3 regions of the Marinomonas sp. CT5 genome follow, and region 2 is predicted to be linked to each of the others. Evidence: predicted binding sites of a transcription regulator. Region 2 holds the regulator's gene; each other region holds the start of a gene.

Region 1 (3,185 bases), 1.8 Mb from region 2:
AGAGATTTCAATACAAGCTCTTCAACCAAAGACTCCAACTTAGAACGAGTCAATTTCACGTTTAAGTGTTTAGGACCAGTCGCATCAGCTGTGATGTAAGGCAAGTTAACTTCTGTTTGTGAAGAAGAAGACAACTCAACTTTCGCTTTCTCACCAGCTTCTTTCAAACGTTGTAGCGCAAGTGGATCGTTGTGTAGATCGATACCTGATGACTTCTTGAACTCAGCCGCCAAGTATTCGATAACACGCATATCGAAATCTTCACCACCTAGGAAAGTATCACCGTTTGTAGACAATACTTCGAATTGCTTCTCGCCATCTACATCGGCAATTTCAATGATAGAGATATCGAACGTACCACCACCAAGGTCATAAACAGCAACCGTTGAATCACCAGAGCTCTTATCTAGACCGTAAGCCAATGCCGCTGCCGTTGGTTCGTTGATAATACGTTTTACTTCTAGACCAGCAATTTTACCCGCATCTTTAGTTGCTTGACGCTGAGAGTCGTTAAAGTAAGCAGGAACAGTAATAACCGCTTCCGTTACTTTCTCACCTAGGTAATCTTCTGCTGTTTTCTTCATTTTCTTAAGAACTTCAGCTGAGATTTGTGGTGGCGCTTTCTTGTCACCTTTTACTTCTACCCAAGCATCGCCGTTGTCAGCAGAAATAATTTTGTAAGGCACCATAGAGATGTCTTTTTGAACAACATCGTCTTTAAACTTACGACCGATCAAACGCTTAACAGCAAACAATGTGTTTGTTGGGTTGGTTACTGCTTGACGCTTAGCTGATTGACCAACTAATACTTCACCGTCTTCCGCAAAGGCAACGATGGAAGGAGTGGTGCGATCGCCTTCAGCGTTTTCAATAACGCGAGCTTTTTCGCCGTCCAATACAGCAACACAAGAGTTTGTTGTACCTAAGTCAATACCTATGATTTTACCCATGGTTGTATCTCCAATAAATTCGTTTATTACAATGATAATTCTGTATTTGGGTACGCTTAAAAGTATTTCAAGCGTCCAGTGTCAAAAAAATGACAGTATTTTTTTTAAGCGGCGCTTGAAACCACAACCATTGCTGGACGCAACAAGCGACCGTGCAATGTGTAACCTTTCTGAACAACATCCATAACCGTGTTCGGTTCCATTTCTGGATTTGGCACCATAGTCATGGCTTGATGCAATTCAGGATTGAATGGTTCGCCATGAGGATCAACCACCTTCACTTCAAAGCGAGCCAGAGTCTCAAGCAAATCTTTTAACGTCAGCTCTACCCCTTCACGCACAGGATCGGATTCACCTGTGTCTGGCGCAGAAGCCAAAGCACGCTCAAGATTATCTGCTACATTCACAATCGATTTAGCAAATTTTTCTAAACCAAATTTATGGGCTTTCTCAACATCTTGTTCAGCACGACGACGTATGTTCTGTGCGTCTGCATGAGCTCGAAGTGCCGCCTCTTTATACTGAGCGACTTCTTCTAATGCTTTTGCAAGCTCATCGTTTTCAGTAACTTCTTCTAAAGTCTCTACTTCAGGCTCTAGAAGCTCTTCTACTGTTTCGTTTTGCGTTTCGCTTTTCAAATCTTGCTCCGCTTCTAGATTAGGATTTTTTTGCTGCTCACTCATTCTTTAACTCCAAATAACAGAAACAATTCTTTGTCTGTGCCAGTTATATGGGGACAGCTTTTTACCTTTCAACACTAAATCCGCATTAATTTAATGGGAATTAATTTTCTAGAAGGGACTTGTCAAAAAACAACCAAGTACTGTATAAATAACCATATAAATATATTCTCTCTTTGGAGCACTCTATGCTGACCAGCATCGCTATTTCCAACTTCGCCATTGTTGAATCTCTCGAACTGGAATTCAAAAAAGGCATGACCGTGATATCAGGTGAAACCGGAGCAGGAAAATCCATTATGGTGGATGCTTTGTCTCTTTGCTTAGGGGATCGAACCGATGCCGCCGTTGTCAGACATGGACAAAAGAAAGCCGACATCAGTGCCAGCTTTGATATCCAACACTATCCACACGTCCATAAATGGCTCGAAGAAAGAGATTTAGAGCAAGAACAGCACTGCATATTACGTCGCGTCATCAGCAAAGAAGGTCGCTCAAAAGCTTATATTAATGGCCGCCCTTGCACCTTAAGCGACTTAAAAGAAGTTGGCAGTCAGTTGGTTGATATTCATGGGCAACATGAACATCAGTCACTACTTAAAAAAAACGCACAAAGACAACAACTCGACGAATACGGCCAACTGACTGAACTAAGCAAACAAGTCAATCAACAATACTCAACATGGCGACAACTCAAAGAAGAACTGTCGGCATTGCAAAATCGCTCTTCTGAACAAGATGCCAAGATTCAACTGCTGTCCTATCAGGCGCAAGAGCTTCAACAGCTGGATTTAAAAGAAGGTGAAATCGAAGAGCTAGAAAATGAACAGGCTTTTTTATCCAATATTGCTGACTCGCAATTTAAAGCGTACCAAGCCAGCGGACTACTAACCGACAGTGAAGAAGGCAATGTCTGCTCTTTATTGCATCAAGCAATTAACAGCGCCAGCCAGATTCATCCCGCAACCAAAGAATTAGAAAACGCATTAGAAATGATGAATGTCGCTCTTATACAAGCTCAAGAAGCGGCGCACAGCTTGCATCACTATCAAGACACACTAGAGCAAAATCCAGAACGCCTTATGGATATTGAACAGCGTTTATCAGACATTTACGACACGGCTCGCAAGCACAGAACCTTGCCAGAAGGGCTTTTTGCTCTACGAGAAAGTGTCGAGGCGGAACTAAATAGCCTACAAGGCAGCGAAGAAAGCCTTGAGTCATTAAAAGAAAAAGAAGAGCAAGCTTATGAGAAGCTTACAGCACTGGCTACCAATCTGACCGAAAAACGCATAATCGCTAAAGACGAGCTAGCCCAAAAAGTTGAGGAACAAATTCATGGCTTGGGTATGCCACACGCCCGCTTCTATATTCAGTGCCAGCCACTCAACCAAGTGTCGGCCAATGGCTTTGAAGATATCGAATACATGATTGCCTCTAACCCAGGGCAACCGGCGCAACCTTTGCGCAAAGTCGCTTCTGGAGGTGAGTTGTCACGTATCAGCCTAGGCATTCAAGTCGTCACCGCCCACACCTCGATTATTCCTACACTTGT
Region 2 (3,185 bases):
AACGAAGAAGGTAAGCCAACTGGCTGGAAAGCCTTTTATGTTGGTTCTAAATGGGTGATTGAGGAAGGTAAAAAGAAATGACCAGTGCCAGTTTAGCTAGCCTAACCAATCAAAAGTTGGATACGGCAAGACGCTTTATACAGCAAAGTCAGGATTGTAATGAAGCATGGCTGAAGGTTGGCCTTGAAAGTTCGGCTATTTTCCAATTAAGAAGTGCGTTGAATGGGCTATTGAAAGAAGTCTCCGCTGCCTATTCTTTATCTGGCTCTCTGGAAGTGGCTAAGTTATTGGCTGAATCTGAAAAAAAGCAAATGGCTGTGCCAGTGTTAGGTGAGTTAGATGATTTGCTTTCTCGGCAGGATTCTTGGTGCTTTCTATTGAACCAGGCTTATTTGGTTCAGTATGAGTGTCGCGCTTCAATGTCTATGGTTCAAGCCGATGATTTAATCGGTCGTGGAGATGACGCTGGGGCGTCAGTGAGTTTCTATTTGACCAAGCTAGTCGAATTAGTATTACGTTTTAGAGAAGAGTCATCAGAGTATTGAATATGAAAGAATCCTACCTAGAAATTGTTGAGCTTGATAACGGCGATATCGTGCTGCGTCCGGCCAGTGAAGATGGTGAGGAAACAGTGCCATTGGCAACGCTTAAAATTTCCGATGACACTCGGTCTTATTTAAAAGATCGTTATTTTGAAATGGCGAAATGTATGTTTCATGCGGGTATTGATTATGTATATTCAGATGAAGCCTTTCTTGAAGACGAATCAGAGTATCTTGATGACTACCGTCCTAAAATTTTACATTAAGGGTGTGAGATCGAAAGGTGTATAAGGAAGTTAAATTAAAGGCGAAGCTCATGCTTCGCCTTTAATTTTTACAATATTTGATAAGGGTTAATCTAATCAAATACCTTGTCTAATTACCCCTACTGATAAACCTTCGATGGCAAAGTCTTCACTTTCTAAATTGACAATAATGTCATCAAATTCTTCATTTTCAGGGATTAGACGGACGATGCTGCCTTTTTGCTCGAATCGTTTCACTGTGACTTCATCGCCTATTCGTGCAACCACAATTTGGCCATTCCGTACCGTGGTGGTTTTATGAACGGCGAGTAAATCGCCTTCCATTATGCCAATATCTTTCATGCTGGTTCCCGAGACAGACAAGAAGTAGTCAGCATGGGGGGAAAACATACTGGCAGGTATGCCGACATGAGAATGAATGTTTTCTTGGGCTAAAATAGGGTACCCTGCTGCAACTTTGCCAATAACGGGTAAACCTAGGTCGTCTTTTGATTCATCATTAGAGGCCATATCAATAAGGCGAATGCCACGAGAGGCGCCAGATAGCATCTCTATAGCGCCTTTTTTACAAAGGGCTTTAAGGTGCTCTTCTGCTGCATTGGGAGATTTAAATCCAAGCCTGCGTGCAATTTCTGCTCGAGTGGGTGGAAAACCAGTTTCACTAATAAAATCGCGAATGGTTTCTAGAACGTCAGATTGTCTTTTGGTTAATTTAATCATAGGGTATCTGGTTGTTTATACAGTTACTGTTATTATATACAGCATTCCTAACTATACTCAATGATATAAATGCTTTCAGACGAACTAAAAACACAAATTCAACTTGCATATCGAGCCTCTTTGGATGCGAAGTCCCATAAACCAAGGGCTGGACAGCGCCAAATGATTGGTGCGATTGCTCGTACTTTAGGTAATATTAAACAAGGCTCGGAAGGTGAGCGACTTGAAGAAAAACATGTTGCTGTTATTGAAGCCGGTACGGGGACAGGAAAAACCTTGTCTTATTGTCTTGCAGCAATTCCTATCGCTAAAGCACGTGGCCTCAAATTAATCATTTCAACCGCTACGGTGGCGCTACAAGAGCAAATTTTACACAAAGAATTGCCGGATCTGCTCGAGCATACTGAGTTGAGCTTTAAATATACGCTCGCGAAGGGGCGAGGGCGTTATTTGTGTTTGAACAATCTTGAGAGTTTTTTGAGTTCTGAAGAGCAAGCTATGGACGATATGTTTGCCGGTCTGTTTGAACAACACTTGCATTCTGATGATGTTAATACCGTTTTATATCAAGAAATGGATGTTGCTCTGTCAAAAGGGGAGTGGGATGGCGATAAAGATAATTGGTCCGGGGTGGTTCGTGATCAAGATTGGCGTCGTTTAACCACAGATCATCAGCAATGTACTAACCGTAATTGTGCAAACTATTCAGCTTGCCCATTCTTTAAAGCCCGTGCTGAAATCGAAGTAGCGGATGTGATTGTTGCTAACCATGATTTGGTGTTGGCTGATTTGTCTTTGGGTGGAGGGGCAATACTTACACCGCCTAAAGAAACAATTTATGTTTTTGATGAGGGGCATCACCTTCCAGATAAGGCAATAGGGCATTTTCGTCATGAAGTTCGTTTACAGCAAAGTATTACTTGGTTGCGTCAATTAGAAAAAAATTTGGTGAATTTAAAGCAGGAACTTACTGATGCCGTAAGTGTAACTGGGCAGTTATTACTTAAGATTCCTCAGCAAATACAGAATATTGTCAACTTTATCCAGTATGCGCAGCAGGGTTTGGCGCCTTACATCCAAGGTTTAGGACTGGATCAAGAGAATAATCAGCATAGGTTTGAGTTCGGGCTTATTCCAGATGAATTGCGTCAGCTTGCTTACAGTCTACAAACAACGTATCAAAAACTATTTAACAGTATTGAAAGTATTCAAGAAGAATGTAAAAAGACCAAGCAAAACGAAGGAATGGGAGTGACCGCGGAGACCGCTGAAACCTGGCAGCCAATACTTGGGGTGATTCTTGGACGTTTAGAGGTTTGTATTGGTTTGTGGCGTTTGTATTCAACTGTCGATGACCAAAATTATCCGCCTAATGCACGCTGGTTGATTTTGTCTGGTCAAGGAATGGAACAAGACATTGAACTTGGAGGATCTCCTATCCTAGCTGCGAATACTTTAAGGCAGCAGTTGTGGGATAAGTGTTTTGGTGCGGTGGTGACTTCCGCGACATTGACAGCGCTGAATCAATTCCACCGTTTTAATATGCGATCAGGGGTGCCTAGGGAAAGCGAATATTTACGAGTTATGAGTCCCTTTAATTTTCAAGAAAATGGTCTGTTGGTCGTACCGGATATGGAGCATGAACCCAATCGGGTTG
Region 3 (3,185 bases), 1.2 Mb from region 2:
GAAAGTTCTTCGCAATTTGGTGATGATTTTAAAGTGGATGTTGGTGAAGGTATTCATCAAATTGTAGTACGTTTTAATAAGCTATTGCGCAGTGGTGGTGACACTGAAAGTTATCAATCGGAGCCTATTGTTCTTGATCTTAAGTTTGAAAAAAACACCTACCTGAGACTCAAAGCCCCTTACATATCAACAAAAAAACAAGCAGAGAGTAATGTTAACAAGCCACAATTTTCCATTATTGATGATATGAGTGGTAATGAAGTAAGTTATCATCAGCAAATGTTACCTGCTAAGTCTGGTTTACAAAATACCCGTGATTATGTTGCGGAGATTGAGCATTTAATGGCTAAAAATCCGTCTAATTTTAACACTCACTCTACGGCCAGTGATTCACCTGTTCCTGCCCCTGTGATTATGGATGACGATGTTGCTTTACCTATGATGAAGTTTTGGTATAACCGATCCGATGAAGCAACCCGCAAAGAAATGCGCATTTGGATAGCTGATAATATGTACAAGCCAAGTGTTGCGAATATTCAGTTAGAAATGTCCAAGTTTTGGTTTAATAAAGCCAATAAAGAAGAGAAAAAAGCGTTTCAAGTTTGGATTGTTCAATAATATTTCAACTCTTGGTAAGTAAGGGTAAAAAGCGTCCAATGTCCATGGACGCTTTTTTGACTATTTCAATTATGTGTGTGCTGTTGTGTTTGAACGAGCAATTTTTTGATTGAATTTGTCGTTGACCCAAAGTGCCAATAATATAATCCCACCGCCGATAGTAAGGCGGACAATGTCGGCATCTCTGTTCCAGAAAATGATATTTACTACTATACCAGCTGGGATAAGAAGGTTGTTGGCGACAGCTAATGTGCCGATATCAACCATGGTCGCGCCTTTATTCCAAGCAAAATAGCCTAACCCAGAAGCCACGACCCCTAAGTAGATTAAAATAGACCACTGAAGCGTGGTTGTTGGAAGTTTATCTGGATTTCCTAATGCTAGATAACATGGAACCACAACGGCTAATGCGCCAAGAAAAAACCATCCAAATACTGTACGTTGTGGAAGATCTGGGCGTTCTTTTGCGATGACGCGTTTGTAACCAACTTGTCCTGCGGCGAAGCAAACGTTGGCTCCTTGAACAATTAACAAACCTTTGATAAAGCCTTCATCTATTCCTTGATAACGAATAGCCACTGCTCCAAGAATGGCCAAAACGGCACTGATTGCAAAACCTATATTTAAACGGCGATCCAGCATGTCATTAATCAAGGTAACATACAGTGGCGTCATCACAGTAAAAAGTAAGACTTCCGGAACTGACAAGTACAAGAAAGACTGATAATAAAAACCGTACATGATTCCGAGTTGTAACGCCCCACATACCATTAATTTAAACGCCACATTAGCTTCAATTTGGCGAAGTTTAAGAAATGGTAAAAAGACGACTGTAGCAAGCGCTACACGCATTAATACAGAGAACCAAGCATCGACTTGACCTGCTAGATAAACTCCAATCAAGCTAAAAGAAAACGCCCACAGAATGGTGACAGCAATAAGTATTGGCATGTGAATATTTCCAAGTAAAAATTTTCGTAGAGTTTACCGACTAATTGCGTCATGGTAAAACAGTTTACTTTTATATTTTTTTCAGTTTACTAGTGTTTTATTTTTGTCCTTTTTTGCTATGGGTCTTTTTATCTGCAATATTGGCTGAAAAGTGATTTTATTTAGAGAGTTTGGGTTTTATTGATTTAGTTTGTAGGTGAACAGTATTACTCCTTTGAGGGGCGTAAAACCTTGATCTAGATTAATAATTTTATATCTCACCCTGTTACCTTTTTTGACACAGATATTTTGTTTGATCTCAAAAAAGGAAACGATTATGAAAGCTTTACTTCTTCCTGCCGCTGCTCTGGTTTCTGCACTTTGCTCACCTATGGTGTTAGCTCATAATGCGGGCGATTTTTTTGTTCGTGGTGGTTTAGCGACAGTGATGCCAAACGAAAGTAGTGATTACGTTACAGGTTCAGATGAATTAGAAATTAATAATGATACTCAAGTGGGGGTAACTTTTACCTACATGTTGACAGAGCAGTTTGGTGTCGAGTTGTTAGCGGCGACACCTTTTACTCATACTGTGTCAACTAAAAGTTTGGGTGATGTTGCCGAGGTCTCACATTTGCCGCCTTCGGTAATGGCACAATATTACTTTGGTAAAGCTAACAGCCAAGTTCGTCCTTACGTGGGGGCAGGCTTAAATTACACTGTCTTCTTTGATGAAAAAGCTAAAGGTACTGTTGTTACAGATGTGGATTTAGATAACTCTTTTGGTTTGGCGGCTCAAGTCGGTGTTGACGTTAACTTTGCTGAGAACTGGTTTGCCAATGCGTCGCTTTGGTATATGGATATTAATACAGATGTTCATACTAATGCTGGAACCTTTGATACTGATATTGACCCTATTACCTTTATGGCTGGTGTGGGTTATACCTTCTAAGAAGGTGTCGTTGAAAATAGCGAAGGCTTTAATCTTAGGATTAAAGCCTTTTTTATTGTGCTATTTCTGTAGGTTAAGGTAGGATTTTTAAATTTAGAATTATTCTGGAAAACCATGTCCTTATCTTTTATTGCTGAGTTTGAATCTCTTTGTCTGTCCTTTCTAAAGAGCCAAGAGCAGGCGGATGCCGCCCATGACATTGCTCATATTAAACGAGTAGTTAAAGTCGCCAAACAATTAGCGAGTGAAGAAAATGCGAATTTGGCTATCGTGATACCTGCGGCTTATTTGCATGATTGTGTCTCTTTACCTAAAAATCATCCTAATCGTCATTTGGCTTCCACATGGGCTGGTGAGAAAGCCATAGAATTTTTAGTGTCAGTTCATTACCCCAATGAGTACCATCAAGCGATTTATCATGCCATTCAAGCTCATAGTTTTAGTGCCAATATTAGAGCTACAACCCTCGAAGCGAAAATAGTACAAGACGCAGACCGTTTGGACGCATTGGGAGCCATTGGTATTGCCCGTTGTATGCAAGTAAGTGGTGCCCTCAATCGTGCTTTGTATGCAATAGAGGACCCTTTTTGTGAGAAGCGAGAACCTGATGATGCTTTGTATTCGATCGATCACTTTTTTACTAAATTATTCACAATAGCCGATAGCTTGAACACGCCCTCGGCTC

What was found. The regulator LexA, encoded in region 2, represses DNA repair genes until DNA is damaged. The targets are predictions, from matches to a motif close to TACTGTNTANNTANACAGTA.
Region 1: a site for LexA is predicted at 1,772-1,791, ahead of recN (DNA repair protein RecN). Genes of this name have one in related genera too.
Region 3: a site for LexA is predicted at 1,756-1,775, ahead of C0J08_RS05085 (carboxylate/amino acid/amine transporter). Genes of this name have one in related genera too.

The regions. Positions count from the first base shown of each region.
Region 1 covers NZ_CP025572.1:4,026,365-4,029,549, forward strand. Annotated here, with positions in the region: gene dnaK (molecular chaperone DnaK) at 1-950, opposite strand, end outside; gene grpE (nucleotide exchange factor GrpE) at 1,055-1,633, opposite strand; gene recN (DNA repair protein RecN) at 1,819-3,185, shown strand, end outside.
Region 2 covers NZ_CP025572.1:2,246,897-2,250,081, forward strand. Annotated here, with positions in the region: gene topA (type I DNA topoisomerase) at 1-81, shown strand, start outside; gene C0J08_RS10480 (DUF6586 family protein) at 78-545, shown strand; gene C0J08_RS10485 (hypothetical protein) at 548-808, shown strand; gene lexA (transcriptional repressor LexA) at 905-1,528, opposite strand; gene dinG (ATP-dependent DNA helicase DinG) at 1,598-3,185, shown strand, end outside.
Region 3 covers NZ_CP025572.1:1,070,278-1,073,462, forward strand. Annotated here, with positions in the region: gene C0J08_RS05080 (YccT family protein) at 1-618, shown strand, start outside; gene C0J08_RS05085 (carboxylate/amino acid/amine transporter) at 688-1,569, opposite strand; gene C0J08_RS05090 (OmpW family outer membrane protein) at 1,886-2,500, shown strand; gene C0J08_RS05095 (HD domain-containing protein) at 2,615-3,185, shown strand, end outside.